DNA from 4 places in the Paenibacillus sp. CR_12 genome. Region 4 is predicted to be linked to each of the others. Evidence: predicted binding sites of a transcription regulator. Region 4 holds the regulator's gene; each other region holds the start of a gene.
What was found. Region 4 encodes LexA, which represses DNA repair genes until DNA is damaged. Its sites were predicted from a motif close to CGAACATATGTTCG; they were not measured.
Positions count from the first base shown of each region.

Region 1: RB297_RS27585 (SPL family radical SAM protein) is a predicted target of LexA. The motif match lies at 4,696-4,709, and genes of this name have one in related genera.
Region 2: recA (recombinase RecA) is a predicted target of LexA. The motif match lies at 4,576-4,589, and genes of this name have one in related genera.
Region 3: RB297_RS16690 (YhjD family protein) is a predicted target of LexA. The motif match lies at 4,324-4,337, and genes of this name have one in related genera.

Region 1 is NZ_JAVFHO010000011.1:628-8,703, reverse strand. It holds gene cls (cardiolipin synthase) at 265-1,695, shown strand; gene RB297_RS27600 (YitT family protein) at 1,863-2,780, shown strand; gene RB297_RS27595 (serine hydrolase domain-containing protein) at 2,840-3,910, opposite strand; gene RB297_RS27590 (TetR/AcrR family transcriptional regulator) at 3,955-4,536, opposite strand; gene RB297_RS27585 (SPL family radical SAM protein) at 4,765-5,838, shown strand; gene ligD (non-homologous end-joining DNA ligase) at 5,821-6,738, opposite strand; gene RB297_RS27575 (ATP-dependent DNA ligase) at 6,744-7,631, opposite strand; gene ku (non-homologous end joining protein Ku) at 7,656-8,076, opposite strand, start outside.
Region 2 is NZ_JAVFHO010000002.1:1,171,647-1,179,722, reverse strand. It holds gene RB297_RS09085 (DUF3388 domain-containing protein) at 1-208, shown strand, start outside; gene RB297_RS09080 (RodZ domain-containing protein) at 258-1,262, shown strand; gene RB297_RS09075 (hypothetical protein) at 1,339-1,512, shown strand; gene RB297_RS09070 (YajQ family cyclic di-GMP-binding protein) at 1,664-2,155, shown strand; gene pgsA (CDP-diacylglycerol--glycerol-3-phosphate 3-phosphatidyltransferase) at 2,420-3,007, shown strand; gene RB297_RS09060 (competence/damage-inducible protein A) at 3,110-4,372, shown strand; gene recA (recombinase RecA) at 4,660-5,721, shown strand; gene RB297_RS09050 (regulatory protein RecX) at 5,861-6,598, shown strand; gene rny (ribonuclease Y) at 6,965-8,076, shown strand, end outside.
Region 3 is NZ_JAVFHO010000004.1:223,694-231,769, reverse strand. It holds gene RB297_RS16710 (NCS2 family permease) at 54-1,355, shown strand; gene RB297_RS16705 (putative glycolipid-binding domain-containing protein) at 1,536-2,165, opposite strand; gene RB297_RS16700 (YolD-like family protein) at 2,307-2,639, opposite strand; gene RB297_RS16695 (DNA polymerase IV) at 2,636-3,901, opposite strand; gene RB297_RS16690 (YhjD family protein) at 3,913-4,275, opposite strand; gene RB297_RS16685 (sensor domain-containing diguanylate cyclase) at 4,467-6,056, shown strand; partial or broken gene RB297_RS16680 (transcriptional regulator) at 6,122-6,262, shown strand; gene pdxR (MocR-like pyridoxine biosynthesis transcription factor PdxR) at 6,517-7,953, opposite strand.
Region 4 is NZ_JAVFHO010000001.1:213,490-221,565, forward strand. It holds gene RB297_RS01005 (hypothetical protein) at 1-36, opposite strand, end outside; gene RB297_RS01010 (RNA polymerase sigma factor) at 273-818, shown strand; gene RB297_RS01015 (hypothetical protein) at 811-1,617, shown strand; gene lexA (transcriptional repressor LexA) at 1,688-2,314, opposite strand; gene RB297_RS01025 (LysM peptidoglycan-binding domain-containing protein) at 2,491-2,862, shown strand; gene RB297_RS01030 (DUF896 domain-containing protein) at 3,157-3,363, shown strand; gene RB297_RS01035 (hypothetical protein) at 3,522-4,046, shown strand; gene RB297_RS01040 (HAD family hydrolase) at 4,090-4,881, shown strand; gene RB297_RS01045 (FixH family protein) at 5,179-5,583, shown strand; gene RB297_RS01050 (cupin domain-containing protein) at 5,682-6,218, opposite strand; gene metH (methionine synthase) at 6,388-8,076, shown strand, end outside.

The DNA of each region.
Region 1 (8,076 bases), on a different contig from region 4:
TCCCTTCCATGCATTATTTATGGTTTACAAGGGCACCCGCTAGACTTGGCCAACTCCTTATCTAGTATGTATTCTATTCTTTCGAAGAACATGTCAAAAATTATTAGATAAGAGAACTTATTCAGTATGGCGCCGCATTGGGTAATTGAATAAATACATATGGAATTGGTCAATGATGTAGTGTAGTTAATTGCTTGTCTTTCATTTCAAACGTTTTGACAAAGGGCTGCTCAATATATTATTCATCGTGAGGAGGCTGCCGATATGGTGTGGCTTCTGGTTGCACTTATTACTTTTATTTTGCAGATGGTTGCGGTGCTGCTGCTTGAGTTTCGAAATCCGTCCAAGGCCGTGGCATGGCTGTTTATTTTATTTTGCCTCCCCTTTATCGGGTTTGTACTCTATTTCTTTGTGGCGCAGGATTACCAGAAGCGATTGAAGATTCGCAAGCGGGGTTCCCGTTTGTTTCAGGAAATCAGGGCGCATTTGTGGGATCGGGCGGCGGTCGTCAGAAGAAAAGGAGATATGAACAATCCCGGCTTTCATCATAATGACCGTTTGTTCAATCTGCTCAATCACTTGTCGGAGAGTCCCATCACGGGCTGTAATCAAAGCCGGGTGTTGACCGATGGGGAAGAGACGTATGAGGCCATGCTGAACGCCATGGAGGAGGCCAAGGATCACATTCACGTGGAGTTTTACATCTTTCGCCATGACCGGATCGGCACGAAGTTTCAGGACGTCATGATTCGAAAAGCGCAGGAAGGCGTCAAGGTGCGCCTGGTTTGTGACGGGCTGGGCAGTTATAAACTCAAGAAAACATTCATTCAACGCTTCAAAGAATCGGGAGTGGAGTTCTATTTCTTCCTGCCCGCAATGGTCTCGATGTTCAGCCGCAGAATCAATTACCGGAACCACCGCAAAATCGTCGTCGTGGACGGCACGATCGGTTTTCTGGGCGGCATTAACGTCGGGGACGACTATCTTGGCGAATATCCGAATATGGGCTACTGGCGCGACACGCATCTGGAAGTAAAGGGGGATGCGGTCTATTTTCTGCAAAATGTGTTTCTGCACGATTGGAAGCTTGCGTCCGGAGAGCGCATTGCGGATTTCGGGCTGTTTCCGGAGCATCAATGCACCGGGGAGGAGCAAGTGCAGATATTGAGCAGCGGACCGGATCTGAACTGGAATGCCATTCAGGAAATGTGCTTCGGGGCGATTTCCGTGGCCAAAGAACGGATATGGATCACCACGCCGTATTTCATTCCCGATGAAGGTATTTATGAAGCCCTGAAGACGGCTGCGGTGAGCGGCGTGGACGTACGGATCATTATTCCGGATCACGCCGATTCCCGCCTCGTCAAGATGGCAAGCTTGTCCTACGTGGAAGAGCTGCTGGCAGCGGGAGTCAAGTTCTACGAGTATGAAAAAGGGTTCATCCATGCCAAGGTGCTCATTGTGGACGAGCTTCTCGGTTCGGTCGGTACGGCGAATATGGATATGCGGAGTTTCTTCTGTAACTTCGAGCTGACGGCCGTGCTGTTCGATCGGCTGCCTATTGAGCGGTTGGTTTCGGATTTTAAGGAAGATCTGCAACATAGCAGGCTTATTGATGCGGAGGTGTTCCGTCAGCGCGGAAGATGGCAGAAAGCGGCCGAAATTATGTGCAGGATGCTGTCGCCATTGCTGTAAAAGTAATATTTTACATGAGATGTGAGAATGACGGAAATCCGAGTAAAAAGCAGGATAAACTGCGAAAAATCTATGTCCCGCTTTTATTTATATGATAGAATATTTATATAGGATCCACTTATAAATATATATTAGCTTAGTTTCATAAAGTTGAACGGGGGAGATTTATGTCAAGTGATGTGAAGATTCTGGCGCAAGTGAAAGCGGAGCAGCAGAAGCCGGAGAATCCCAAGGCAGGCTCAGCGACCTTGAAGCTTCTCCGCCGTCTGGTGTTCTTAACTTTCGGCGCGATTTTGATGGCAGTAGGGCTGGAAATCTTTCTGGTGCCGAACAAGATTATTGACGGAGGGATTACCGGAATCTCGATTATGGTTTCCCATATCACCGATATTCCGCTGGGTGTATTCCTGACTTTGTTCAACCTTCCGTTTTTGTTTATGGGATATAAACAGATCGGAAAAACCTTCGCATTATCCACGCTGTTCGCCGTATTGGTCATGTCCGTCGGCACTTATTTCCTGCATCCCGTCGATCCGATCACGATCGATCCGCTGCTTGCGGCCGTGTTCGGCGGCGTGCTTCTCGGAATCGGGGTCGGCCTTGTTATCCGGTCCGGCGGTTCCTTGGACGGCACGGAAATCGTGGCCATTCTGATCAACAAGAGAACGCCGTTCTCCGTCGGCGAAATCGTGATGTTCATCAACGTATTCATTCTAGGCAGCGCAGGTTTCATTTTCGGCTGGGACCATGCCATGTACTCGCTGATTGCGTATTACCTTGCGTTTAAATTGATCGATATTACCATTGAAGGCATTGATCAATCCAAATCGGTTTGGATTATCAGTGATAAGCATAAGGAGATCGGTGATGCGCTGACCCAGCGTTTGGGACGCGGCGTAACCTACCTCGAAGGCGAGGGCGCTTATTCCGGAGACAGCAAGAAGGTTATCTTTGTGGTTATCACTCGCCTGGAAGAAGCAAAGCTCAAATCCATTGTGGAAGACTGGGACTCCCAGGCCTTCGTAGCCGTCGGCAACATCCATGATGTGAAGGGCGGCCGCTTTAAGAAAAAGGCAATCCATTAATACAATCATTTCAGGCTCCACCCGGTGCGAGAGTTAGCGCGGGCGGAGCCATTTTTTGTTTAAAGAGTATCGGCTTGCAGGCGCAGCGCCTTCTTCTCGCGCACATAATGGCGGATGATTCGCGACATGGCCTGCACGGCGGCGGTTTGACCGACGGCCTGGTTCACGGTTCCGGTGAAATAGAGGCCCGACTCCGGGTGATGGAAGGCAAATGCCCCGGATTGGCCCCAGTGGCCGATGAGTCCGCGTCCCAGACTGAAAGGAGATAGCGGCTGTCTTGAAATGCCGATGCCATAGAAGAAGGGGCCGGGAGCAAACAGGAAGTTCCACTGCCTCTGGAGCTCCCCCAAATCACCCAGCGGAAACAAATCCCCGTTAAAAAAGGATCGCAAAAACGTCATCGTTTCCCTTGCCGTGGAGACGATCCCGCCCTCCGCACCGACTGATGCCATATACAAGGGAAGGTCCAGTCGCTTCTGCTTGTAATGGAACGGAACGGGGGACGCATCCTCCGGGTCATGATAAAAATAGGTTTGCGTCAGCTTGAGCTTGTCGAAGATGTATTCCTGGAATACGGCCTGAATGGATTCGCCCTTGATATTCTCGATGATTTGGCCAAGCAGCCGATAGTTGGTGTCGGAATATTGGGCTTTTTTCTGCTGTCCCGGTTTGAATTTAGGCGTTTTCCTTTTGGCCGCGGCCAGGACTTGGTCCAGGCTCCAAGCTCGATCCTTCCCGGCGATCAGATTCGAGAAGACGGTTTCCGAGAAATAGTCCGGGATGCCGGACGTATTGGACATCAAATGCTGAACGGTGATTTCTTCGCCGTAATCCCTGTTCTTAAACCTGTGGAGCCCGGTCATAATCTCTTCGGGCAGGTGCTTGCCAATGGGATCATGGAGCTCCAGCCGCCGCTCGGCGCGTAATTTCAAGAGTACGGCAGTCACGTACAACTTGGTCACGCTGGCAATGAAATAGCGGTCGTCAGGCTGCATATCACCTCCGCTGCCGACTATGGACAATGACCGCTCCTGGTCCTCGACGCACATCACTGTGCTAAACACATTTCTTTTATTGGCGATTTGAGTCACACATGCATCCAGAACCGATTGCTTCAGGATTGTTCCCATTGCCGTTCTACCTCCCATGAATCGTAATTTTTCTTTCCTTCAGTTTAGATTCCCTTTCCCTCATGTTTCCGGGCACGCGCAGCACGTATGAACGCTTCAGCGGCTTCGTCCATCATATTCATCATCTGCTCGTCATCCACGTTCTTCGTGAACAGATCGTTTGCCACCATGACGCAGAGACCTGTCTGAAACACCTGCATGTTCAATAAAATAGATTGCAGCTCCTGATCCGAAAATCCCGCGAGCTCCGGATCCTGCCTCATCAATCCGATAACTTCGTCCAGTTGTTCCGGCGTATTCTTCATATGGGGATTGTCCTTCATCATGAGGTCCCGATAAAGCACGGGATATTCCTTGGCAAAGCGGAGACTTGCCATGCCGATATCCCGGAACGGCTGTCCGGATTGCTGCTCCATGATCATTCCTCTGGCCACATGGAAGGCTCTTTCGACGACCTGCTGAAGCAGTTCCTGGACGTCGTTGAAATTGACATAGATCGGCGCGATGGAGCTGCCGAGACGTTCGGCTACTTTTCGGATCGTAATGGACTCGATGCCATCCGTTTTGGCAATGTCGAATGCGGCTAGCACGATATCTTGTTTGGTAAACTTCGTTTTTGGTGCCATGATGTCTACAGCTCCTTAAGTTATTCATATGTAGAACGATCAATATATATCACTTGATATATATTGATTATAATGAGTAATTGGACCGATTTCAATCCGATTCTCATGAAGCGTTCATGGAATCATGATTTGTAAATCCAGTAAAACCCACTTATAATAAGAACATATGTTTGTTAAAATAAAGAATAATGACATAGAGCATGGCAGGTCCAGGGAGGAGGAAGCGGAATGGCTCGTACGCAATATGAACGCATAACCACCAAGCAAACATTAAACCGAGTGAAGGAAGAGCGGATGCCCTTCGACTGGTCCATCAATCCGTATCGAGGTTGTGGACATGGCTGCAGCTTTTGCTACGCCCGCGCATTTCAATCGTTTATCGGGATGGGAGCGGAAGACGAGTTCCAGCACCATATTTTTATGAAGTCGAATGCGGCGGAAGCGTTGGAGAAGCAGCTGTCGAGCGCGGCGAGGAAGTTTAACTATGACATTGAAGCGATGCGGAGATCGATCGGACAGGTGACGATCGGAACGGCAACCGACCCGTACCAGCCGATCGAGGGCAAGGAGACCCTTACGCGGGAATGTCTGAAGCTGCTCGCTAAATACCGCATTTCTACCAGCATTACGACGCGTTCTCCGCTCGTATTGAGGGATTTGGATATCTTGACCCGGATGGAGAACGTGTCCGTCAACATGAGTCTCAACACGCTGAGCGGGGACGTCATCCGGAAGCTGGAGCCGGCATCGCCTCATCCGGAGGCCAGGCTTGATGCGATTCACAGATTATCGGCTGCAGGCATAAGAACAGGCTTGTTTGTGGCGCCTGTACTGCCCTTTTTGACGGACGAGGAGCCGGAACTGAAGGAGCTCTTGTCCCAGGCCAAGGAAAGAGGCGTTTCCTTTGCGATGATCTCCTTGCTGAGACTGTCGCGCGACGTGAAGAAATGGTACCTCGAAACGCTGAAACACCATTTCCCCGAGGTGGTTCAATCCTACCGCGAGTTATATGGGCAAGGTGCTTATGCGGAAGAGCATTACGTTCGTTCCTTCAAGTCGATGGCGTCCAGGCTGTTGAACGAATATGGGCTGAGCGGATTGACCATGGGGGCACCTGCTGCTGTCAACCGGTCCGGACCGATTGCAGCCTCGGAGAACGATACATCGGATGAAGGGGCCAACGATCACCCTGCGAGGGAATGGGCTGCTCCTGTACGTCCAAGGAAGCTTCCTCAACCGGCGGCCCCGGTTTCCGGAGAGGAGCTTAAACCCGATGTTGAGCAGCTATCCTTTCCTTTTTGACGCTGCCTTACCCTTTGGCAACAGATGCCGGATGACATTCTCGATCGGTTGGGGCGGCAGGGTCTGCAGCAGGTCGCCCTTTTCCCTCAGCCGTTCTTCGATGTTCAGCAGGTGAAACTCCGTGGGAGAAACGTCCTGGCGGACTTCGTCCCACGTGAGCGGCGTGGAGACGGTCCCGAGCCGCCGGGCCCGCGGGGTATAAGGAGCGGCGAGCGTCCTTCCGCTGTAGTGCTGAAGATAATCGAAGTAGATTTTATCGCCGCGGTTCTTCTTCAGCCGCTCGATGGTGAACAGCTTCGGGAACTTCTCCGTCACGTATTGGCCCACGAATTGGCCAACCGTTCGAAGTTCATCGAACGTTACGCCTTCCGGAATCGGAACGATGATCTGCACTCCGGTCGCTCCCGAGGTTTTCGGGACGGAGGACAGGCCCAGGGAGCTCAGCACGTCCCCTACAATGGCCGTCGCCTCCATAATCCGGGGCTCCTCCGGGAGCGTGGGATCCAAATCGATCATCCATTCGCAGGGCAGATGGCTGCCTGCCAGATGCAGGGAAGGGTGAAACTCAAGCGCAGCCAGATTCCCCAGCCAGAGCAGCTCCGGCAGCCCGTTGAGCAGCACGTAGTTAATATTTTCGTGCACATAAGTCTGAACAAAGGGCGGCAGCGGCTCGGGTGCATTTTTCTGGTAGAAGGATTCGCCTTGCGCTCCGTGCGGATACCGGATGGTCGTGAGCAGCCTGCCCCGGCAGTACCGGAGCAAGAAAGGCGAGATGGCCGCAAGCTTTTGCAAATACATTGCCTTGGTAATGCCGACCTCCGGCCACAGCGGTTTGTCGGGATTCGTAATTTGAATCTCTTGCCCCTCGATCGTCAGGGTGCCTTTAACGGTACGAGCCATATGGTTTACACCCCCTCAATCGATACGAGTTTGGGATGGCGCATCATGCCATCCTGGCTCCACTCGAGAAATGTGACCTGGACTGATAAAGGCTGGCTAAGCCAGGCCAGCTGTTCTTTCTTCAGGTCGGTATGGAGCGTTCTCCATACCGCGTCAGCACGATGGCTTTCGGCATATTGCAGCAGTTTCTTCTTCGTTTGCTCATTGAGCCCCAGGGAAGCCCGGCCGATGTAGTTCCCATCGTCGTCTGCGATGACGAGGCTGGCTACGCGACCTTCCCTGATGATCATGGCGACGGCGGAGGCTGCCATGTTCACGGCAATTTTCTTTTTGTACCAATCCCGATGCTTTTTGCCCTCACGGTATGGCGAGGAGAGGCGCTTCATGACAATGCCCTCCCAACCGCGCTGTTCCGCCCAGTCCCATAACGGTTCGCCTTCAAGAAACAGATCGGCGGTCAGCAGGCCCGGAATGTCGGAAACCGTCTCCTTGAGACGATGATGACGTTCCAGATAAGGCAGCTTGCGCAAGTCCTCGTCGCCATCCACCAAGATATCGAACAGCACATAAGTAAACAGAGGAGCGCTCGTACTGACCGTACGCGAACGCTCCCGCTGAAGAACCTTCTGAAAGACGGGGCGGCCAAGCTCCGGATGAAAATACACGACCTCGCCATCCAGGAGAAGACGCCGATCCTGCAGGACGGATAAAGCCTGAACGATTTCGGGGTACAGGGATGTTTTGTCGAGCAGCTTGCGGGAATACAGGGATACGCGGTTCTGGTCAAGCCCGGCCAGAATGCGTACGCCATCCCATTTCAGCTGATAACCCCAATCTTCGCCGGTCGTAATCTGATCCGTCGAGATCGGAGCCATCGGCTCTTTCGGCAGCAAATTTTGCAACTGTCCCATGCGGCTTTAGGATGGGGAATCGGATTTCTTGGATTTGGCCGTCCGGCGTTTCGGCTTTGGTGCATCCGCGTCAGCTTCCCCGCCGCTGACCTTGGCTGCAGGCTCTTTGGCAGCGGTCTTCCGGGTCGTTTTACGCGGCTTCGGCTTGGTGCCCGGGTCCGTTCCGATCGGCTTGACGGCCTCGATGCTGGCCTGAAGGGCCGCCATCAGATCCACAACGTTGGTCTCCTGACGAGCAGGGGCAATCTTGATCTCTTCGCCGGACACTTTGCTGTTGATCAGGTCCAGCAGGCGTTCGCGATAATCATCCGTATATTTTTCAGGGTCAAAGGGAGTCGACAACTGGTCAATCAGCAGTTTGGCCATATCCAGCTCCTTGGCGTTGACCTCGGTTCGCTCAGGCAAATTCGGGACCTGCGAAATCGGC
Region 2 (8,076 bases), on a different contig from region 4:
CACGATCCGATCCAATGAACGCCACTATCAGCTCCTGCAGGATATCATGGGAATGGAGAGCACGAAGGTGATCGAGCATCCCGATATCTTTGTTCGCGAATCCGAATATTCCTACGATGATTTCGACATTATCATCGAATTGCGAAACAATCCGGAAGAGGAAATCGTTTATGATACGTTCACGGGCTCTTATAGTGACGATTTGTAATATTTTTGTTTGACTTTGACCACGAAATTCTAAAGTAGGAGGTGATGGCATGTCCGAACTGGGACAGCAATTAAGGGAGGCGCGTCTGCAAAAAGGGATGAGCCTTGATGATGTGCAGGAAATGACTAAAATACGCAAGCGATACTTGGAAGCCATCGAGGCAGGGGATTACAAAGTACTTCCCGGCAGTTTTTACGTGCGGGCATTCATCAAAACCTATGCGGAAGCGGTGGGGATCGACCCGGACGAACTGCTTGAAGGGCACAAACAGGATGTGCCTAAATCCGAACCGGAAGCGACCATGGAGCCGGTTATTCAAAAGCGCGCCAGCAGACCGACAGCCGAACGGAACATGAAATGGCTGCCTACGCTGCTGATGTGGACGTTCCCGATCCTGATCGTTGTTGTCATATATTTGGTGGCCATCAATTCGAATGAGCCTAAGGACGAACCGCCGGTCAGCAACAATGATCAGACGCAGACCGATCAGGCGCAGAACCCGCAAACTCCGGATAACACGGATTCCGGGACGCCAGGCGACGGAGCGCAGGGCGGCGACAATGTTCCGGACGGCACGGTTAACGAAGGCACGGACGGAGAAGGAACTGACACCCCAGACGGAACAGAAGGCACAGACGGAACGGACATCGATGAACCGGGTGATTCAACGCCTGGAACGGCTACGGTGACGCAGGACCGGACGGAAGGCAAGAACACCGTATTTAAGGTATCGGGCTCGTCCGTGAAGGTTGAGATTGTGGCCACGAGCGAAGGCAAGAGCTGGGTCGAGGTATACCGCGGCAACAATACTTCCGGGGAGAAGCTGGCTTTCCAAATGCTCGAGAACGGTGCTTCGCTGAGCTTTGACATGGACAGCCAGGGACTCTTCGTGAAATCGGGGAATTCCGCTGCAACGACCATTACGGTTGGCGGCCAGCCCGTAACGGATGGCAAGTCCACGTCGCGCATCGTGCTGGAGCCGGCCGATGGTTCCGCAAGCACCATGGATAACGCGGGTACCGGGGATACATCGGATACCACCGACTTCGAATAATTGCCTGTCCTCCAGGTCATCATAACAGCATGCAGCTGCATGCTGTTATTTCACTTCCCGAAAGAGGTGATGCTCTGTGACGGTCAATTGGATTGTATTCGGATTAGGCGTTATCGTCAGCCTCTTGGGCTATTATTTGATTCCGAGCAGCTGGGGGTATGGCATATTAGGCTTTGGGCTGGCACATATTTTACTCGGCATACTGAGTATGTTCCGCCGTCCGGTGCATGATGAGAAAGCTAGCAGTTGAGGGAGCGGGCTTCGTTTTCGCCGGATGATGTTGGCGATAAGCGGAGTCTTTTTCGTTCCTGATCCATCGCGGATTCCTTACAGGATTAGACTTGTCTCTCGGTTTTACCTATAATAGAAGCATTATCGCCAAATGAAAGGAAGGATTCACCATGGCTTCAGAAAGCTCATTTGATATCGTATCCAAAATGGATATGCAGGAACTTACCAATGCGGTTAATCAAGCGGAGCGCGAGATCGAAAACCGTTTTGACTTCAAGGGCAGCAAGAGCAGCTTGAAGCTGGACAAGGACGCGCTGGTCATTGCCTCCGATGACGAGTACAAACTCAACGCCGTTATCGATATTTTGCAGACCAAGATGGTGAAGCGGGGCTTGTCGCTTAAAAATGTGGAGTACGGCAAGATCGAGCCGGCTTCCATGGGTACCGTCCGTCAGCGTCTGACCTTGAAGCAGGGAATCGACCAGGAGAATTCCAAAAAGATCAATATTTTGATCCGTGATTCCAAGCTGAAGGTCAAGAGCCAGATTCAAGGCGACCAGATTCGGGTAACCGGAAAAAGCAAGGATGATCTTCAGCAGATCATGCAGCTGCTTCGCAAAGCGGACCTTTCCTTGGATCTGCAATTCACCAATTTTAAATAAACGCTCCTCTCCCTCCAAGCAATAAGGGGTGGGCTCGGCTGGTTTGTTTCTTTTGACAGGGCGTCAACGGAAATATTATACTAAAAAACGATATATAAGGATTAACGTATACATAGATTACTGGGGGATGAAAATGACAGACAGCGATGCACGCTTCAAACCCTTTAGGCTCTTGGGAAGAGCGACCCTGATGACATGCAGAAGGATAACCGCTGCAGGGTCTGCCGAGTTAACAAGACAACCCGTTGCAAGGGAGGTTGCCCCATGAATTTACCCAATCGTATCACGTTGGCCCGCATTTGCTTGATCCCTGTCATGATGATTTTCCTGCTGGTGGATTTTGATTTTTATCCGGATCCCATTGTGTGGAATGATTTTGTCCTGCCCTATAACCAATTGATTGCGGCACTGATATTCATACTTGCTGCAAGCACGGACGGCATTGACGGGTATCTGGCCCGGAAAAACAATATGGTGACGAATCTGGGTAAACTTCTGGATCCGCTGGCGGACAAACTGCTGGTTGCGGCCATACTCATATCGCTTGTAGAGATGGGAAAATGCGAATCCTGGATTGCTGTTGTCATCATCAGCAGGGAATTTGCGGTGACTGGCTTGAGACAAATTGCGCTTCTGGAAGGTTCGGTAGTCGCAGCAGGTCAATCCGGAAAAATCAAGACGGTGATTCAGATCGTGGCGATTGTCGCGCTTCTGATCAACAATTTCCCGTTTGTATTTTTGGGGATTCCGTTTGATGTCATTGCGATCTGGGCTGCCGCGCTGATTACGATCTATTCGGGAATCGAATATTTTGTCCAGAACAGGCACCTTCTCAAAGGTACCGGGGCATAACGGCAATAGGAGCCATCCTATTGCTTTTTTCTTCCGCCGGGTAAGGAATAACGAAGGCAGCTACTAACGAAGAGATAGAAGATACGGGAGGATCGATGAATCATGAAAGCAGAAATCATTGCAGTTGGAACAGAACTTCTCCTCGGACAGATCGTGAATACCAACGCACAGTATTTGTCCAGACAGCTTGCTTCAATGGGGATCGACGTGTACTATCAAACCGTTGTCGGGGACAACCTGGAGAGGCTCAAGGAGGCCTTGCGACTGTCTAGCAGCAGAGCCGATATTGTACTCCTGTCCGGCGGTCTCGGTCCCACGCAGGACGATCTGACGAAGGATGCGCTGGCTTCCTTTCTAAATCGTTCCTTGCATATCGACCGGATGGCCATGGACCGGATTGAACGCTTCTTTCATGAGCGGGGATCCGTCATGACCGAGAACAATCGGCGCCAGGCTCTCGCCATCGAGGGAGGCACCCCGCTTCCGAACGAGACAGGCCTGGCCGTCGGGAACGCGGTATCCTATGAAGGCACTCATTATATCGTTTTGCCGGGGCCGCCCAAAGAATTGATGCCGATGTTTGAGCAGGAGGCCAAGCCTTGGCTTCTGCAGCATGTGCTCACGGATGAGCTTCCCATCTATTCGAAGATGCTCAAATTCGCGGGCATCGGGGAGTCCGCGCTGGATCAGCGCCTGGAGGACCTGATTACGGCCCAGACCGATCCGACGATTGCTTTGTATGCCAAGGATGGGGAGGTCACCGTCCGCATCTCCACGAAGGCCTCCAGCGAGTCTGAGGCGATGGTCCGGCTGAATGAACTCGAAGCCAGGATCCAGGAGAGAGGGCCTGAATTTATGTATGCCAACGAGGATGTGCCCATCGAAAAGGTCATCGTGGACATGATGGCAGATCGAAGCTGGACCCTGAGCGCGGCGGAGAGCTGCACGGGAGGACTTGTAGCGGAGACCCTGACCTCCATTCCCGGAAGCGCATCGATGTTTCTTGGGGGGATCATCTGTTACACCAACCAGATCAAGGAGAAGCTTGTGCATATCCCGCATGCGCTGCTGGAGGGGGACGATGCGCCGGGGGCCGTCAGTGCGGAGGTTGCAGAAGCGCTTGCGGATCATGTCCGGATGGTAACCGACAGCGACTTCGGTTTGTCGGTGACAGGCGTGGCAGGTCCGGGTTACGCGGAACGCAAGCCTATAGGGCTGGTCTACATCGGATTGTCCCAAAGGGGCAAAGAAACGGAAGTGCATGAGCTGAACCTCCAAGGCAACCGCGAAACGATCCGGCTCCGCGCAACCAAGGCGCTGCTATACCGGCTTTGGCAGCGTCTCGTAGCCTCTGAGCAGGCTTAGGCTTCGTGGCCAAAGGCGACCGAGCATTTGGAAAAGTAAAAAATTTACACCTTGCTAAATAGCTGTTCTTGAATTCAGGAACCGTTCCAAGTATAATGGGAAATACGGAAGAACCGTGGCATATCGATTGATGTTGCCACGGTTCTTGTTCTTTATACATAGGGTTCGGAGCATGAACGGGAAGGGGAGCTGAATAAAAAAAACGAATGTATGTTCGAAAAAAAGCTTGGCAAACGTGTCAAAACAAGGTATGATAAGACTATCAACAGTGAAGGGTTGTGGAACAATTGTCAGATCGTCGTGCTGCGCTGGAAATGGCGCTTCGCCAGATAGAGAAACAGTTCGGAAAAGGTTCCATCATGAAACTGGGTGAATCCACCCATATGCAGGTAGAGATTGTGCCAAGCGGATCGTTGGCATTGGATATAGCTTTAGGAACCGGCGGCTTGCCTAGAGGCCGGATTATTGAAGTGTACGGACCGGAATCCTCCGGTAAAACAACAGTAGCCCTGCATGCTATCGCAGAGGTTCAGAAGGCTGGCGGACAAGCTGCATTTATTGATGCCGAGCATGCTCTGGATCCATCCTATGCAAACAAATTGGGCGTTAACATTGATGAATTGCTGCTCTCCCAACCGGATACGGGCGAGCAAGCGCTGGAAATTGCAGAAGCTCTGGTACGGAGCGGCGCCGTCGATGTCATCGTTATTGACTCGGTTGCCGCGCTTGTACCGAAAGCCGAGATCGAAGGCGACATGGGTGATTCCCACGTGGGTCTGCAAGCCCGTCTGATGTCCCAGGCTCTTCGTAAATTGTCGGGTGCCATCAATAAGTCGAAAACGATTGCCATCTTTATCAACCAGCTTCGCGAGAAGGTTGGCGTTATGTTCGGTAACCCTGAAACAACCCCAGGCGGACGTGCTCTGAAGTTCTATTCCACGGTTCGTTTGGACGTGCGTCGAATTGAGAGCATCAAAATGGGCAACGATGTGGTGGGTAACCGCACACGGATTAAGGTTGTTAAGAACAAGGTAGCTCCACCTTTCAAACAGGCCGAGCTTGATATTATGTACGGCGAAGGCATCTCTAGAGAGGGAAGCCTGATCGATATCGGTACGGAACTGGATATCGTGGATAAGAGCGGAGCATGGTATTCTTATGCCGGTGACCGTCTTGGTCAAGGCCGCGAGAATGCGAAGCAGTTCTTGAAGGAGAATCCGGAGATCGCCAGCGTGATCGAGAACAAGATCCGTGAAGCGAGTAACCTGACGACCGTTGTTCCTGAGGCTTCCGATAAGGAGAAGGAACAAGAGGAATTGGAAGAGCAAGAGTTGTTTAAGGTAGAGTAATAAATCGCTGGTTAACGATGACAGTGTTGGGGACCGTCCGGTGTGGGTAACGCCAGACGGTCTTCTTTGCATTTATTTCTGCCGAATCATTGGTCTTGACGATGTGTCGAGAAGCGTGCAGCCGTGAAGGGAGCGTCGTATGGATATAGAGAATAAAGAAATGTCGGGACAGGCGGATTCCTCGGGAATTGGACATTTTCCGGAAGACGAGGATCTGGTCATAACCTCTGTCGAAATGCTGAAAAAGCCCAAACACCGGTATCAAATCGCGTTCGGTCCGTACCTTATGACCGTTCATGAAGACGTGATGCTTAAATATCGCATGTTAAAGGGAAATGTTTTTCGCAAGGAAGAGCTGCAGGAGATTGTCGTGGCAGATGAGCGGCAGCGGGCTTACGTGGAAGCGCTGAATCATTTGGCGCGGAAACCAAGGACGACGCAAGAGATCACGCAGCGTTTGCAGCAAAAGGGGTTCGAGCCCAGCAGCGTGGAGACGACGCTGGAACGCCTCGAGAAGGACAAGCTGGTGGATGACGCGCTGTACGCTAAGATGTGGGCAGAGCAGCGCATGACCAGCCATAAGAAGGGACGGCTGTGGGTTAAGCAGGAGCTGAGGCAGAAGGGAATCGGCACCGAGCTGATTTCGGAGGCTTTGGGCGAGATCAGCGCAGAATCGGAGTTGGAGAGCTGCCTGGCCGTGGGACGAAAAAAATGGCAGCAAACCCAGGGGGAGCTGCTGGATCGCAAACGTAAAACCGGAGCATATTTAATGCGTAGGGGGTTTGGGGGAGAGCCTGTGCGCCAGGCACTCAAAATTCTGATCGAAGAGGAGCAGGAGAAAGGCGAATGGGACGAAGAGCCGTATGATTTTGAATAAAGCACAAGCAGGTGTGCATTTTTTCGCTAAAAGAAATGGTTTCACTGGATGAAACTGACGTTTACCCATTGCTTTCCCTTGACAATATCTTTTTATAAATACTAAAATAAATATGAATCTTTTTATCATAAATTAGAATCCTTTTTCCTTCCAAAAAAGTGACTACTTTGTGAAAGATTCTTAAATCGCCAATTCATAGTGAAATGTATTCCGCTGGCTAAGGCGGGATTTGCGTACGATCATTATGGCGTGCGCAGTATGGACGGCAGCTTCCACTGCCGGAAAATTTTATGTATGAATGAGTAACCTGACAATTGCACATTTTCCCAAGGAATGCCTTGGAGGAAACAACGAGGAGGTGAACAGATGGAAACTTGGATCTGGATCATAATCGTTCTCGCTGTAGCCGCTATATTCTTTGGGTTCGGTTATTTTATTCGCAAATCCCTTGCAGAAGCTAAAATTTCCAGTGCCGAGCATGCCGCTTTGCAGATCGTCGAAAGTGCGAAGAAGGAAGCAGAAGCATTGAAGAAAGAAACGGTTCTCGAAGCTAAAGACGAAGTTCATAAAATCAGAGCCGAAGCTGAAAAAGACACTCGCGAGCGCCGGAATGAAATTCAACGGCAGGAGCGCAGATTGTTGCAAAAGGAAGAGTCGCTGGATAAAAAAATAGAATCTTTGGAACGTAAAGAAGAACAAGTGGCGAACAAAGAGAAACGAATAGAGGAAACCCAGCAGCAAATCGATGCAATTTACAAGAAGCAAACGACAGAACTGGAGCGCATCTCCAACCTGACGATGGAGGATGCCCGCAGCATCATTCTCAGCAATGTCGAGCAAGAAGTTCGTCATGAAACCGCTCAGATGATCAAAGAAATCGAGCAGCAGGCGAAGGAAGAAGCAGATAAGAAATCTCGCGAGATCATCACGCTGGCTATTCAACGCTGTGCGGCTGATCACGTAGCTGAGACCACGGTTTCTGTTGTCACCTTGCCGAACGAAGAAATGAAAGGCCGGATTATCGGACGTGAAGGCCGAAACATTCGTGCGCTTGAGACCCTTACAGGGATTGACCTTATTATCGATGATACTCCGGAAGCTGTCATTCTGTCCGGATTTGATCCGATTCGCCGTGAAATTGCCCGTACGGCTTTGGAAAAGCTCGTGGCGGACGGACGGATTCATCCGGCTCGTATCGAAGAAATGGTGGAGAAATCCCGCAAGGAAGTGGACGAACGCATTCGCGAGTATGGGGAACAAGCCACTTTCGAGGTTGGCGTACACGGTTTGCATCCGGATTTGATCAAAATTTTGGGTCGACTGAAATTCCGTACGAGCTATGGACAAAATGTGTTGAAACACTCCATGGAAGTGGCCTATTTGACTGGCCTGATGGCCGGCGAACTGGGCGAAGACATCGTGCTTGCGAAACGGGCAGGACTGTTGCATGACATCGGTAAAGCGCTGGATCATGAAGT
Region 3 (8,076 bases), on a different contig from region 4:
CCAAAAGGGTCCGGCGCTCAGCCGGGCCGAGCATCATGAATGGAGGATTTTTCGTGTTTGATTTAAAAGCTAACGGCACCTCGGTCAAGACCGAAGTTGTTGCCGGGACCACGACGTTTTTTACGATGGCTTATGTGACCGTGGTGAATCCGCTGATACTGTCGCAAGCGGGCGTGCCGTTTGAACAAAGCTTCACGGCTACGATTATTGCCGCCGTCATCGGTACGCTGCTCATGGGGCTCGTAGCCCGCTACCCGATTGCCGTGGCGCCGGGGATGGGGCTGAATGCTTATTTTACGTATTCCGTTGTCCAAGGGCATGCCGGACTTGGTTATATTGAAGCCTTTTCCGCCGTTTTTATCGCCGGTATTCTGTTTCTGCTGTTATCGATGACTTCCCTGCGGCGCAGGTTAATTGAGATGATCCCGGCGAACCTGAAGCATGCGATCACGGTCGGGATCGGCCTGTTCATTGCTTTTATCGGTCTGCGGATGAGCGGCATTATCACCGCGCATCCGGATAATCTGGTAGCGCTCGGCGATTTGCACCAGCCATCGGTCGTGCTCGCCTTGGTGGGCTTGGCGGTTACGCTCGTGCTGCTGTCCCGCGATGTGAAGGGCGCCTTGTTCATTGGCATGATCATCACCGGAATTATCGCTTATTTTGCCGATATGCTGTCCTTTACCGGCGGGATTATGTCCGTTCCCACGCTGCCGGAAGGCATTCTGGTATGGAACCCCATTACGGCGGCCTCGGATGTGATCAGGCACGGGCTCTATGCCGTGGTGTTCTCGTTCCTGCTTGTAACGCTGTTCGATACCACGGGCACGGTCGTTGGCGTGGCAGAGCAGGCGGGGCTGATGAAGGATAACAAGCTGCCCCGCGCGGAACGTGCCATGTTCTCCGATTCGGTGGCAACCGTGGCCGGCTCCATGGTCGGCACAAGCCCGACCACGGCGTATATCGAATCCGCAGCCGGTGTCGGCGCAGGCGGCCGCACAGGCTTAACCTCGGTGGTCGTTGCCGGGCTGTTCGTGGTTGCGGCCTTCTTTAGCCCGCTGATCGGCGCGGTTGCCGGATTGTCCGCCATCACGGCACCGTCGCTTATCGTGGTGGGCTGTCTGATGCTGAGCAACGTTCAGCACATCCGGTGGAATGATTTTGATGAAGCGTTCCCTGCGTTTCTCGTGATTTTGACCATGCCGCTTACGTCTAGCATCGCAACTGGGATTGCGCTCGGTTTTATTTCATACCCGCTCATGAAAATCGTGAAGGGCAAGTGGAAGGCGGTTCATCCGCTGATGTATATTTTTGCCGTGCTGTTCGTGCTGCAGCTCGTTTTTGTTCCGCATTGATAAGGAGCGCGGAAATCCCCTGCAAGGTCTTTAGAGCAGACCCGGCAGGGGATTTTTTGGCTTGGCGGACGACCGTATGGCGGGTATATCCCTTGTTGCGGATCAGGCGACGTTATAACGGTTTCCCGGCTGATGCTGCCGCGGCAAGGGGGAACACTGACAGCCGGGGATGGGCGGGGATCAGCGAGTCTGGCTCCATACGTCCGCGTACGTTGTGACAAGGCCGTGGTCGTCAACCCCCAAATCGGCTTGATACGCTCCGTGGTTGCTCTCGTAACGGTAGGCGCATTCGCCCGTCCGCGTGTATCGTTGGGGGAGGGGAGCGACGGTTAGACTCGGGAATTGAATCCATACGGCCGTCATGGTTGCGCTCTCCCCGGGCTCCAGCTGCAGGCGGCGGATCGGGAGCGTGTTGGTGGACGGGGTGATTCCGAGATCGATGTCGGTCATGCCGGCAAAGGCCGTGAGCTCGGTATCGCCGTTCCACCAGCGGCCCTCATCATCCCGTTCCAGGTGAAGGGACTGTTCTTCCGTGCCGCTTGAGAGCGTAATCCGGACTTTCCGGGTCTCCCAGCTGCTTGTGGTTGCGACCTCGTAGGAACAGTGGAGAGTCCGGCCTTCCAGGCTGGCTACGACCGTTCCGGTGAGCGTAAATCCATCGTGATGCCGATAGAGCCGGCCATGCTCCAGCGAAGGAAGATCGTGCCGGTTCCATAGCAGCGATTGCAGAAGCTGGCCGGACTGGCCGGAGCTTGCGTTTTTTTGTCCGATGGACTGCAGGTTTTGTTCAGCGTGCATATTGTTGTTCAAACGTGATCCCATCCTTGATCCATAATGTAACGAATTGGCCGTATCCCCTGGCTCCGATGATCCGAGAGGGCAGCAGGCAGGGGATCCGGCATGGGTAAGACGGCGGCGCGGCCAAGGCGCGGATATGGATGCCCGCGGCAGTCAATCACACGTCTCCGCCGTTTCAACCTCCAGTATATCTACCAGATTAATCCAAGTATCCCCGACAAGCAACCGCTCGTTCAGGGTATTGATTCGGGAGATCCTTCCGTTTACCGCGTAATTTCCGTACTCCCCGTATACTTGCAGCTGTATGGTTTCCTTGCTCCGGTAAGCCGTGCTGATCTTTTCTATAATCCACTGCATCTGCTGCTCATCCAGAAGAGGGTGGGCCTGCTTATGCTTCTCGCCCTGCTTCTCCAAAATGGCGTCGCGATGCTCAAACAGCATCATGCGGCTGGATTCCCATAGACCGTTTCCCGTTAGTTTTTTCATTTGTAGTGTCCTCCGATCTTGGCGTTCAGAAATTTCAGCTGGCTGGTTTTGGTTAGCGATGAGCCGAAGTAAACGGAGGAGGGACCATATTGGTTGTTGATATCGTCCATGGTATGTTCCAAATACATGAGCCGCTCCCGGTCGCCGAAGAGAGACAGCTGGTAAACGGCGTCACTCTGCAGTTCTCCGAGGGAGACCCAGATTTTGCGGACAGGGCCGCCGTCCCAGTGCTTGCGGAACAGCTCCTTGGCAGCCGCATACACTTCACGGGACAGATGCGTCGGCTCGGCAATCTTCATTTGGCGGGAGAACCCCACCGGCCGGTCGAAATCGGCGCCCTGGGCGCCGGCGTGGACCACGTTGCCCATGTAGCCTTTGGCCCGCGCCCGCTGGCAGATGAGCATGGAGAGCTCGTTCAGCACGACATCGATGTCCTGCTGGTCGTGATAATCGACGGGAAGCGTGGTCTGCCGGCCGATTCCTTTTTGCCCGTCGAATGCATCGGGCGTCACTGGGGAATCATCATAACCGTTGGCGGTTCGCCACAGCACTTCGCTCCAGATGTCGCAGTTTTTTTTCATGTAGCGCTTCATTTTGAATTTGAGATCGGGAAGCGGCGTATGGGCCAGCTCCCCGATGGTCTGGATGCCGAGCCGTGCCAGATGCTTCGTGGTCCGCGAGCCCACGCCGAACATTTTATGGGTGGGGCAGGCCCAGAGCGCGCCTATGGTGGCCTCGTTCAGCTCAAAGATGCCGTCCTCATTCTTCTTGGCGAAATTGTCGCAGGCCAGCTTGGCAAGAACCTTGTTGCGTCCGATGCCGACTCGGGTATAGACGCCGGTCTCGCGCCGCACCCGCATCTGAATATGCCGGGCGAGCTCCTTCGGCGTGCAGCCAAAGTGCGCCAAGCTTGCCGTCACATCGATGAATTGCTCATCAATGCTGAACGGCTCCACGAGATCGGAATAGGATTCGAGAATGCTCATGATCTGCAGGGATACCCGGATATAGGCGCTCATGCGCGGTTTCATCACGACCAGATCGGGGCATTTCTGCTGGGCCTGCCACAGGGGCTCCGCCGTGGTGACCCCGTGATCCTTCGCAAGCGGGCATGCCGCGAGAATGATGCCGCTTCGCCGGGAAGGGTCGCCGGAGACGACCAGGGGTCTGTTTTGGTATGCGGGATTCGCCGCTTTTTCAACAGAGGCATAAAAGGACTGGCAGTCCGCCAGAAAAACGACGCGCTGCTTGCGTTTATGCATGATGATTCCTCCTATTCGAGACGAATGTGAAATGTTTCAGCCAGACGCATTTGAATATCGGCCCTCACAAAATCCCACATCAGCTCCATGTCATGCTGGTAGCCGCGACATCGGTAGCGGATGGTGACGGAGTGCTTCTGGCGCCGGGTTTCCAGAATGGCGATGCCGCGTGCGCGGCAGCTTCTCTTGAGCTCGGCGAGCTTCGCGAACGTAATCTTCTGAATGGTCTGCAGATGGAGCACGTAATAGTCGCTTATGCCGGTATGCTTCATGCTGCGGATATCCCGTTCCAGCACGTCCAGCAAAATCGGCAAAATGACGCAGTCCTTGACGGACAGCAGCTCTTCCTCGGTTTGCAGCGGAGACGCAGACATGCCTGATGCCTCCTCATCGTTCTTCATATGCTCCTCACTATTATATAACGAACATACGTTCGTTATGCAACTGGTAAATACAGAGCATGATGCGGCATTCCCTATATGGACTCCAAAACGTTTGTGAAGTAATATGAAAAGATCGTGTATTCATCCGGAAAAAATTTCATAAGAGTAGGGGTACAGCCTCCATGAACATACCCAAACGACGCCTCAAAATCAGTCTTGCGATGGTCATGCCTGCATTGGTTTCATTATCCATCCTGATGACGATGTCGATCATGGTCTACATCCAGTATAAAAACGAGAAACGGTCCCTGTACGACACGACCATGTCGCTGAATTTATCATCGGCGCAAAAAATGGCGGTTACCATAGAGGCGCTTTTCTCGGGGATGCGCCAAAGTCTGCGCGCCGCCGCAAGCAACCCGGCCATTGAGGCAAGAGCGGCATCCGACGAAAAGGAGCTGCAGGTCATTTTTGATCTTATGCTCCAGAGCAGCCCTTACTTCAATTCCGTATTTTGGGCCGACGAAAGGGGGAGCATTCGGGTTGTTTCTCCTGCGGGGAATCAGGTAAACCATGCCCGATTAATAACGGAGGGGGCCGTTCAAGCATTAAACGAGAGAAAATCCTATCTTTCGGTACCGTATAGGAGTCCGACCGGCCGCTGGATCGTGTTTGCGAGCGAGCCGATTTTTGACGGATCCGGCAAGTATTACGGCATGATAGCAGGCACGATTTATCTGGAAGAAAACAATATATTGCATCGGATCCTCGGATCCGGTGCGGGGAATGAAGAGGACTCCTATTCCTATATCGTGGATTCCGGCGGGAAGGTGCTCTATCATCTGGAGGAAAGCCGGGTCGGGGAGGACGTGAGTTCCAACGTGGTCGTGAGACGGCTCATGGATGGCGAGAGCGGCATGCAACGCGTGACGAATACGCAGGGCGACGATTACTTGACGGGTTATGCCAGCGTGGCGATGAATGGCTGGGGGATCGTCATGCAGACGTCGGTAAGCTCCATCCTGGCCGATGTCAATGGAAATTTGCAGGACCAGCTGAGAAGCATGCTGTTTCCCATCGCGCTCATGCTGTTCATTGCCGTATATACGGCCGCAAGAATTGCCGCCCCGTTTACCCGGCTCTATAAATTAACGAAATCGGTAGCAGCCGGCCAAACGGTGTCTTCCCAGGAATTCCGGCCGCATTGGAACCGGGAAGCCGACCAGTTGAACCGGATCATGGGAGCCGCTGCGGAAACGATGGCCAAGCAGACCCAGTCGCTGCAGCAGGAGGCCATCACGGATCCATTGACGGGGCTGTCCAATCGCCGGGAACTGGAACGCTGTCTTGAGTCTTGGGATGCGCTCGGGGAGCCGTATGCCGTTATTCTCCTGGACATCGACCATTTCAAAGCGATAAACGATACATACGGCCATCAAACCGGCGATCAGATCCTGAAGCTCGTGGCAGCCGTCATGGTGGATTGCGCTCCCGCGGATGCGGTATGCTCCCGCTTTGGCGGGGAAGAGTTTGTCATTCTTCTTCGCGAACGCAGCCTGGATACGGCATACCGTATGGCCGAACGGATACGCAGGGCGATCCTGATTTCCCCGACCCCTTATTCCGGAACGCTCACCGTATCGATCGGCGTATCGCTGTATCCGGAGCACGGGGGAAACCGGGAGGATGTATTTCAAGCGGCGGATATGGCGTTGTACCGGGCGAAGGGGGAAGGACGCAACCGCACGGTGGCGGCGGGATTATCGGCATGAGAGACATCCTGGCCGCTTTGGTGAACCGGATCTCTTTTTTTGTATATCGGGGTGTGATTCCGAGCATGCTGGATGCAAATATTATTTTGATCGAACGCATCGGAAAATGGAATTACTATGAGCTTAACGATGAGGAAGTCAAAGGGCTGTTATCCGAAAAGCTTTGCCGCGTTTTTTATCCGAATTCAAAGGCAGGATATTTTTAACTAAAATATCAAAAAATGGATGGATTAAAAGGAGGTCAAACAAGAATGGAAGCCTCCTGTCTGAACGGAACCGCCCTTCGTTCAAGAGATTGTCCATCGAGATTACCCTCTTGGGTTTATATATATCGGGTTGACGTTATTGTAAATGATCAGGATAAGAGGAGAGGGCAAAAGAAAACATGAAAAAAGGTTAGCTTTCCGAAAGCTAACCTTTTTCCTGCTAAAGGGCAGGGGGCACCGCTCCCGGTGCTGCCCTATTGAATGGCGGCGTGCAGGGCTTGGGCGAACTTGGAGATTCCGGAAGGGATATCCTCGGCCCTGGCACGGGCGTAAGTGAATCGCACATATCCGGAAGCCGAACCGTACACGCTTCCCGGCGCGAAAATAACGCCTTTTTGAATGGCGGCCTCCAGCAGCTTGCTGTCGTTCACTACCGGCACGATCTTGCACCAGAGATGCAGGCCGCCCTCCGGCACATGGAAATGAACCAGGCCTTGCAGCTCTTTCTGCAGGGCCTCGATCAGTAAATCCCGCTTGTACAGCAAGCTCGCTCGCAGCCTGTCCAGGTGGGGAGCAAAATAGGAAGAGTCGATAAACTGGACGGCAAGGCTTTGGGGCACCACGCTCAGCCCGAAATCCATCTGCTGCCTGGCGTCTGCGAGCCGCTCGACGATGGAATTCGGGGCGACCATCCAGCCTACGCGAAGGCCGGACGCGGCTATTTTCGAGAGTGACCCGATGTAAAGCACCGACCCGATGGAATCCACGGATTTCAAAGGAGCCGGCGGCGGGCACTGGTAGGCGGTCAAACTGAAGGGATCGTCCTCCACGATGGGAAGTCCAAGTTCACTGGCTGCATCCAGCAGCTGCGACCTTCGCTCCTGAGCCATGACGGTGCCGGTCGGATTCTGAAAATTCGGATTAATGAAGATCATCTTGATCCGGTGTTTCTTGTACAGGGAGCGGATGTCCTCCGGCCGCACCCCTCGTTCATCGACAGGGAGTCTGAACAGGCGAAGGCCGGCCGATTGAAACATCGGCAGCGAATAGCAGTACGACGGATCTTCAATGGCCACCGCATCGCCTGGCGACAACAAGCACTGCGTAATGAGATACAGCGACTGCTGAGACCCCGACGTGATCAATATGGAGGATTCGGTGGTCTGGATCCCCCGGTATTTTTTCAGATACGTAACCAAAGCCTGCCGGAGCGGACCATATCCCTGCGGGTTGTCATATCCGAAATAGGACGTGTTCGATTTTTGACTCATTAACGTATTCATTTCTTGGATCGGCGCCAAATCGCCGGCAAGCTCTCCGCTGGCAAAATCGATCAATGAGGGATCATGCGCCAGCGCTTCCCGAATCCGGCGAAGAAAAGGGAGATTCGGCAGGAAATTCCCTCCCTCCGCATAGCGGCGCCAGTTCGGCGTATGCTTGGGCGTGGCTCCCCATTTGGAGTTGCTGACCCGCGTTCCGCTTCCGGAACGGCTCTCTATGATTCCAAGCGCCCGAAGCTCCGAGTAAGCCAGAACCACGGTGCTTCGATTAACCCCTAACTGCTCCGCAAGCTTTCGTTCGGATGGGAGTAAGCTGCCCGGTGGAAACTCACCATAAGATATTCTTTGCTCCAGATCATCGGCAATTTGCTGATATAGAGGTCGTGTGCTGTTACGATCCGGCTTCCACACCTTCCTCATCCTTTCGTGACATATTCAGGCGGTTTCTGTCTGTAACCTTAATCATATCATTTAGCCTAAATAAAGGCTTTTCATAATTTCATCATTACGATGACAAATCTTGAGCCATCCCTT
Region 4 (8,076 bases):
CGTTGCGATAAATGTTGCTATGGATAATTTCTTCATTTAACTACCTCCCAAAAACAGTTTAGGTCGGCCAACCTCCTAAATAATACCATTAAATATTAGAGATTGTAAGTTAAATATGTTAAATAGTGTCTTTATATCTACATTTTAGCGCAAATGAAAGATCGGGTTGTTTATACTTTATAGAATAGAATCTTCCCTTACCTACGGGAGATTCTTTTTTATTTTGCGAAAAAAGGAACCTTTGCTCGCTTCCATGACTCTAATTAGATGAGGTGAATCGGTTGGAGCTCGAATACTTAAAGCAGATGACGGTCATGGACAGCCAGACGCTGGATAAAATCATGAATGAATATGGAAACGATGTGTGGAATTATGCGTATTTTTTGACCAAACAGCATGCCTTGGCAGACGATATTGCACAAGAAGCCTTTATTAAGGCCTATTACGGCATACATACCTTTCGCGGTCAGGCGACGCTGAAAACGTGGCTGCTTACGATCACGCGACATACGGCGTTTCGGTACAAACAGGCTTTTTTCTTTCGGAAAGTCATCCTTAAGGACAAGCTTACCGCCAGTTCGTCAAGCCGGTCAGCAGAAGCGGAATATTGGGACGAGCAGTATACGGATGAAATATGGGCAATGATTATGACTTTGCCGAGCAAGCTTAGGGAAGTATTGGTCCTGGACCTATACTATGAAATGCCGATGCATGAGATTGCGAAGCTGCTTCATATTGCGATAGGCACCGTAAAATCCAGATTGCATCGGGCCAGGAAAAAAGTACAAAAACTAATGAAGGAGAAGAACGATGAGTGAGGATAAACCAGACTGGTACAACCGTGCTAAAAAAGCTCCTTTTTCAAATGAAAAGTTCACGTCCGAAATGAAAAAAAACGTGCATAGGTCCGTGATTTTCACCGACAGCAAACCTAAACGTCGAAAGCACTTACAAGTTGGATTAGCTGGCGGGTTCATGCTTCTGATTATTTTAATTGCCTTTCAATTGCCTTATGGCGGGGACGAACAACAGAGAGCAGGGACTATGCCCCCTACTAAGGAGGAGACAATCCGGGCACAAGGCGTAACGGATGAAGGACGGTTAAACGTTATTGCAGTTGGACAGGAAAAAATAACGACATTGGGTGCACCGAGCTGCTTCGGTATCGAAACGGATCGGTCGTTTACCGGAAACTACAGCGTGCAGTATAGCACTAACCAAGTTACAAATGAAGTCACTACGCTGGAGGGGCTTACATTTATTCAACCGACATCTGCTCCGGTTGATATGATTCGCCTGCCGTTTCAAGATGCCGATGTATTTATACTCGCACCGCAATATAGGGACTGTCATGGCATACAAATCTATGCGTTCGCCGTAGAGCATGAAACGGGTAATGCCGTGCAGCTTCGATTTCAGGATGAGTCCTTGGTATCCTACTTTTCGTATTATAGACCAGGTACGGCTCCCGAGGTGAAGGAGAATAAGCTTGTTCTGCAGTCTACGGAGGGACCGGGAGGCGAAGGTTCGCCGGACTATGTTTCTGAAAGAATGTATCAATTAGATCTTAAGCAAAATGCGTTGGTTCTAGTGTTGCGTAAGACCGGAACGTTCTAGTGCATGTCCTAAAAAAGAGGTTACCATTCCAATATAAGGAAGGTAACCTCTTATTCATAATTCTATGGAATTAGTGTACGTCCCTGAAGAGACCGATCACTTTCCCGAGAATCGTAACATGGTTCAAGCGCAGCGGCTCATAGGTAGGATTCTCCGGCTGCAATCGTACATGGTCCTTCTCCTTATAGAAGGTCTTCACGGTTGCTTCATCTTCTTCTGTCATTGCTACGACAATGTCACCATTGTCCGCGGTTTGCTGCTGGCGAACGATGACGTAGTCACCGCTGTGAATACCGGCTTCAATCATACTGTCGCCGACTACGGACAACATGAACACCTTATCGTCGCCCACGTAATGCTGCGGGAGCGGGAAATAGTCTTCAATGTTCTCCATGGCCGTAATCGGCACGCCTGCTGTGACTTTCCCGACGACAGGCACTCTGGCAATGGTGTGCGTAAACAGATTCGCGCTCTCGGATTCTTCTTGGCCAAGCAGCTCGATCGCTCTTGGTTTCGTAGGGTCACGGCGGATCAGGCCTTTCTTCTCCAAACGGTCCAGATGACCATGGACCGTAGAACTGGAAGCTAGTCCGACAGCCTCGCCGATTTCCCGGACAGAAGGCGGGTAACCCTTGCTACGAACTTCGTTGCGGATAAACTCTAAGATCGCCAGCTGGCGGCTGGATATTTTCGACATGCCGTATCAACCCCATTTAGTAACGTTTGGGAAAATTATAACATAGAACTACCGTTCGTACAAACATAAGTTCTAAAATAAAAATAGAACAAATGTTCTTTTGGGTATTGAATCAAACAAGTGTTCGTGTTAAGATAAATCCATAAGAGAACACTTGTTTGGGAGATGATGATTCCATGTTGAAATACAGCACATACCGCAGCATTTATGAGAACGTTCCGGTGGTAACAGAACAAACATCGAAGACTTGGGGCATTTACTTGAAATCGAAGATAGCTTCGATCCCTTTGAATAAACTGTTGTTCACCCTGCTTATTGTGGCCATCTTTTGGACAGGTGCATATTCCGTTTTTGCCGGTGGGACAGAGAAGCCGACTGGAGAGAAGCAGGTGATCGTTCAATATGGCGATAGCTTGTGGCGAATTGCTTCCCTTCACAAACCTGCGGATATGGATACACGCGTATATCTGGATAGCATACGAAGAATGAACGGATTGAAGGGTCCGAACATACAGGCTGGGGAAGTGCTGTCATTGCCGGTTTGGTGATTTGACGTGTTGCTTCTAAACCAATAGGCATTCATACTCCATATAATCACCACATACTGCTGGTTACTTCCTGTTTAATGACACATCATATTCTGCTTGTCAGATTGAATCATTTAAGCGTAATAGCGCGTTTACAATAGATAACTATAGATTACCTCCCCATAGACGGTATTCGTTTATGCGCATCATATATTCCTATTTGTTCTTAGAAGAGTTTGCAAGGGCTCAGTTGCCTTGACAAGCTCTTTTTCACATGTTTAAGTTATACATGATATCGAAATTGGAGGAGAAGTCATGGACATCGATACTTTGGTAGAACGCATCAATGTATTAGCAAGAAAGAAGAAGAATGAAGGGTTGACCGAGGAGGAGCTCAAAGAGCGGGCCGAGCTTCGGGAAATATACCTTAACAATATTCGCAGTAACTTTAGACAACAGCTGGAATCGATTGAATGGGTTGATGAAAACGAACAAAAAGGCGGCCCGCGATTAAAGCACTAGTCGATAACCGTTCAAGGATATATATTCAGAGGATCCGTGAACAGATCGAAGGATAGCATAATAATACTTGGGGTACCGGCCATTCGGATAATCGATTACGGTTACCCCAAGTTTATATGGTTTATAAACATTTTGATTATGAGTTCAGGGGGAACCAAATGTCACGTTCATGGGAAAGAAAAGTCAGCAAAAATATGTCGCAACTTAACAAACAGCGCAAAAAGCAGGGATTGACCTCGTATCAAGGGTCTGCGATTAATGATAAGCATGACGTGTTTAAGGGACGTAAGTATGTACTTCCGTTAGTGCTTGTTGCATTGGCCGGTTTGTATGCGCTTCTCGGAACGGCAACTTCACAGGCAGCCGGCGGAAGCAATGATGTATTGAATTGGGTTGGCGTCAGCTTGTATATCCTGTTGGCGCTCATGATATTTCTCCGCAAGCCTTATTTGAAGATTGAGCGGGCTTCCGTGTCGACCATGAAGTTCAACCGGGAACGCCGTCTGGCCGTATCGGATATCGAGAAGATCAAATTGGCTTCGGGTTCCGTCGTGATCCAAGGCAAGGGAAAAGCAGGCAACTGGGTGTTCTCACGAATGATGAATCTTTACGATACCAAAGCCATGGGCGAAAGATTGGAAGAGTTTGCAAAGACTCATCAAATTCCAGTGGAGCACAACTAACCCGATTGAGTAGATCACAATGTATATGAGGAGTGGGAGAGAAATGCCGATTGCTGCGGTTTTGTTTGATTTGGACGATACGTTGTTGTGGGATGAACGCAGTGTAGAAGAAGCGTTTGAAGTGACATGCCAAGCCGGAGCGGCGGAAACCGGCGTTGATGCCGGGGCGCTTTTGGCCGCGGTGCGTGAAGAAGCAAGAGCATTGTATGAATCCTATGATACTTTTGCTTTTACCAAAATGATCGGGATCAATCCGTTTGAAGGCTTGTGGGCTAATTTTACGGCTGGATCCCAGCCCGAATTCCGAAAGCTGCAAGAATTGGCTCCCGTATACCGCAAGGAATCCTGGCGTCGCGGACTTCATCGCCTTGGCGTTGATAATGAAGCGTTGGCTGAGACGTTGGCAACGCAATTTGCTGCGGAACGCAGAACAAGACCTTACGTATATGAAGAAACCTTTGAAGTGCTGAAGGAATTGCAGGGTAACGTGAAGCTGCTGCTTCTAACGAACGGAAGTCCGGATTTGCAGCAGGAGAAGCTTGAAGGCGTTCCGGAACTGGTCCCTTATTTTGACCACATTATTATCTCGGGTGATTTCGGCAAAGGCAAGCCGGATGTTTCCATATTCAAGCATGCGCTTGATCTGTTAGGCGTCGAGGCGGATCAGGCCGTGATGGTGGGAGATAAGCTGACCACAGATATTAAAGGTGGCAATGCCGCAGGACTGCATACGGTTTGGATCAATCGGGTAGACCGGCCTCATGATCCGGCCATTCAGCCGAAGTTTGAGATCAAACATTTATCCGAGCTGCATGCTATTGTGGCGTCCTTATAAATGACGTGATCAAGAGTTCACGACTATTCTACAAGATCTATTAGCGAGATATATTAGCGTACATAGGAACAGTCCTGGCAGCAGCTGATGCGATTCGGGGCTGTTTTTTTGTTGGTTGCCATGTTTGAAAGGAAAGAGGCTGTTGGCAGTGACAAACGTCACACAATTGTAAGCTGCATGAGATAGAAGTTAAAGAATAATGCGATATAATGAATTAGGAAAATGACGCTGTTTGTAATGGACCATTACGTGAATAAATCATACATAGCATGAATTCGTAAAAGAGGTGGTTTTTGGATGACCAGGAAAAAGATGGCCTTTATTGCAGCCATGGTGTTGATGGCGGTTGCGCTTGCCGCATGCAATGACAGCAAGGCGGAACCCAGTGATGATGTGATGGCGGAGCCGATTATCGTAGAGCTCTCTTTGACCCCAGAGAGCATTAAGGCAGGCGAGAAAGTGTTGATCGAAGCGAAGGTAACACAAGCAGGCAGCCCGGTCGAAGATGCAAATGACGTGGAATTCGAAGTGACGCTGGAAGGTGGAGGCGTTCAGGCAAAGGTTCCGGTCAAACATGATCAAGGCGGGGTCTACAAAATGGAGAAAACCTTCGAGGAAGCAGGAACCTATCGCATCGTTTCCCATGTCACGGCAAGAGGGCAGCACTCCATGCCGCTGAAGGAACTGACGGTAACCGAGTAATACACCATACACAGCCAATAAATAAGGCAGCGCATCCATCCGTTGGGCGGATCATGCGCTGCCTTATTCCATTTTCCTATTCAGTCAGCCGCTTAGGCTTATTGGAATTGGGGATCTTCTACCGGAGTAGCTACCCAGCCGTTCTCTTCAATAAAGAGACGAACCGCAATGATCTGCTTGTTCTCCATCAGCGTGAAGAAATGAGGCGTATTTTCCGGTACGGAAATAACGTCGCCCGGCTCAAGCTCTACGTTAAAGTAACCGACATCGTCGGAGCCTTTAATAATGAAGATCCCTTTGCCGCCAACGATCGCTCGGATTTCGTCTTCCGAGTGGGTGTGAACTTCTTCGAATTTTTTAAGCAGGTCCTCTATATTGGGCGTGGACTCGGAAAGCGTGATGACATCCCAGATTTTGTAGCCGCGTCTTGCAGCCAGGTCGCGAATTTCTTCGTCAAAAGTGTCCAAAATGCGCTGCTTATCTTCATCACTCAGCTTGAAATTTTCTTGAAGATCTGCCGGGAGTTTATCCATATTCCAATGCTCATAAACAACCTCTTGGTTATTCAGGAATTCCCGAACATTTTCTTCCCCAGTAATGCGTTCGTTCGTGTTGCGAATCACGATTTCTGCCATAGCTTTAACCCTCTTTCTCCCGTTGGATTAATATGTATTATAGCCCCCCTCACCGCATTTGTCATCTGCAAATGTTGATTTGTACCGATAGCTGCGCAATATTTCGACTTTTCTATTGAAAAGTATTCTGATACACTAAGATTTAACGTTTTCGGGGGAGGTTTATGAGTTGAACAAGCCTAGCTTACAAGAAGTGCTTAAAGAACGAATATTAATTCTTGACGGTGCCATGGGCACGATGATCCAGCAAGAGGACCTCTCGGCTGAAGATTTTGGCGGCCCGGAGCTGGATGGCTGCAATGAAATGCTGGTCATTCATCGGCCCGACGTCATTCAAAAAATACATGAACAATATCTTGAAGCAGGTGCCGACCTGATTGAAACCAATACATTTGGCGCAACGTCCGTTGTGCTTGCTGAATACGATATACCTGAACTTGCCCGGGAAATCAACCTGAAAGCGGCTCATCTGGCCCGCGCTGCAGTTGAGAAATATTCTACGCCGGACAGCCCGCGATATGTCGTGGGTGCGATGGGTCCGACAACCAAGACGCTGTCGGTTACCGGCGGCGTGACCTTCGCCGAATTGATCGAGAGTTACGAGGAGCAAGCCGTGGCCTTGATTGAAGGCGGCGTGGATGCCCTATTGCTCGAGACGTCGCAGGATACGCTCAATGTGAAAGCAGGGAGCATTGGGATTCGACAAGCGTTTGATAAGACAGGCGTCACCCTTCCCATCATGATATCCGGCACAATCGAACCGATGGGAACAACGCTTGCGGGGCAGAACATCGAGGCGTTTTACATTTCTTTGGAACACTTGAATCCGGTATCCATCGGCCTGAACTGTGCAACGGGTCCGGAGTTCATGCGCGACCATATCCGTTCCTTATCCGAAATGTCGAGAAGCGCGATCAGCTGTTATCCGAATGCGGGTCTGCCTGACGAGAATGGTCAATACCATGAATCTCCTGAATCGCTTGCCCAAAAGATGGGGGCTTTTGCTGAAAAAGGTTGGCTTAACATCGCTGGGGGATGCTGCGGTACGACACCTGACCACATCCGGGCTTTAAAACAAACGATGGATGGCTTCACCCCACGTCCGCTTGAGGGCAGGCACTTGCCGGCATTGTCCGGCATCGAGCCGGTATATATCGAGCAGGAAAACCGTCCGTATATGGTGGGCGAAAGAACAAACGTTTTAGGTTCGCGCAAATTTAAGCGTTTGATCGTGGAAGGAAAATATGAGGAAGCTTCCGAGATCGCTCGTGCTCAAGTCAAGAATGGCGCCCATGTCATTGATGTATGCGTACAGGATCCGGATCGCGAAGAAGCTGAGGATATGATCCAATTCCTGGAGCTGGTGGTCAAAAAGGTGAAGGTGCCGCTGATGATCGACACAACCGATCCGGCGGTCATTGACTTGGCCCTGCAATATTCGCAAGGGAAAGCGATCATTAACTCCATTAACCTTGAAGACGGCGAGGAGAAATTTGAGCATGTGACTCCGTTGGTGCACAAATACGGCGCTGCGGTCGTCGTAGGGACCATTGATGAGAGCGGTCAAGCGATTCATCGCGACGACAAGCTCAAGGTGGCGCAGCGGTCTTATGATCTCTTGGTGAACAAATACGGCATTTCGCCTGAGGATATTATTTTCGACACGCTTGTGTTCCCTGTAGGTACGGGTGACGAGCAGTACATCGGATCAGCCAAGGAAACGATAGAGGGCATTCGCATGATAAAAGAAGCCATGCCCAAAGTGCATACGATCCTCGGCATCAGCAACGTTTCCTTCGGATTGCCGGAAGCGGGCCGTGAAGTGCTGAACTCCGTGTATCTGTACGAATGCACGAAG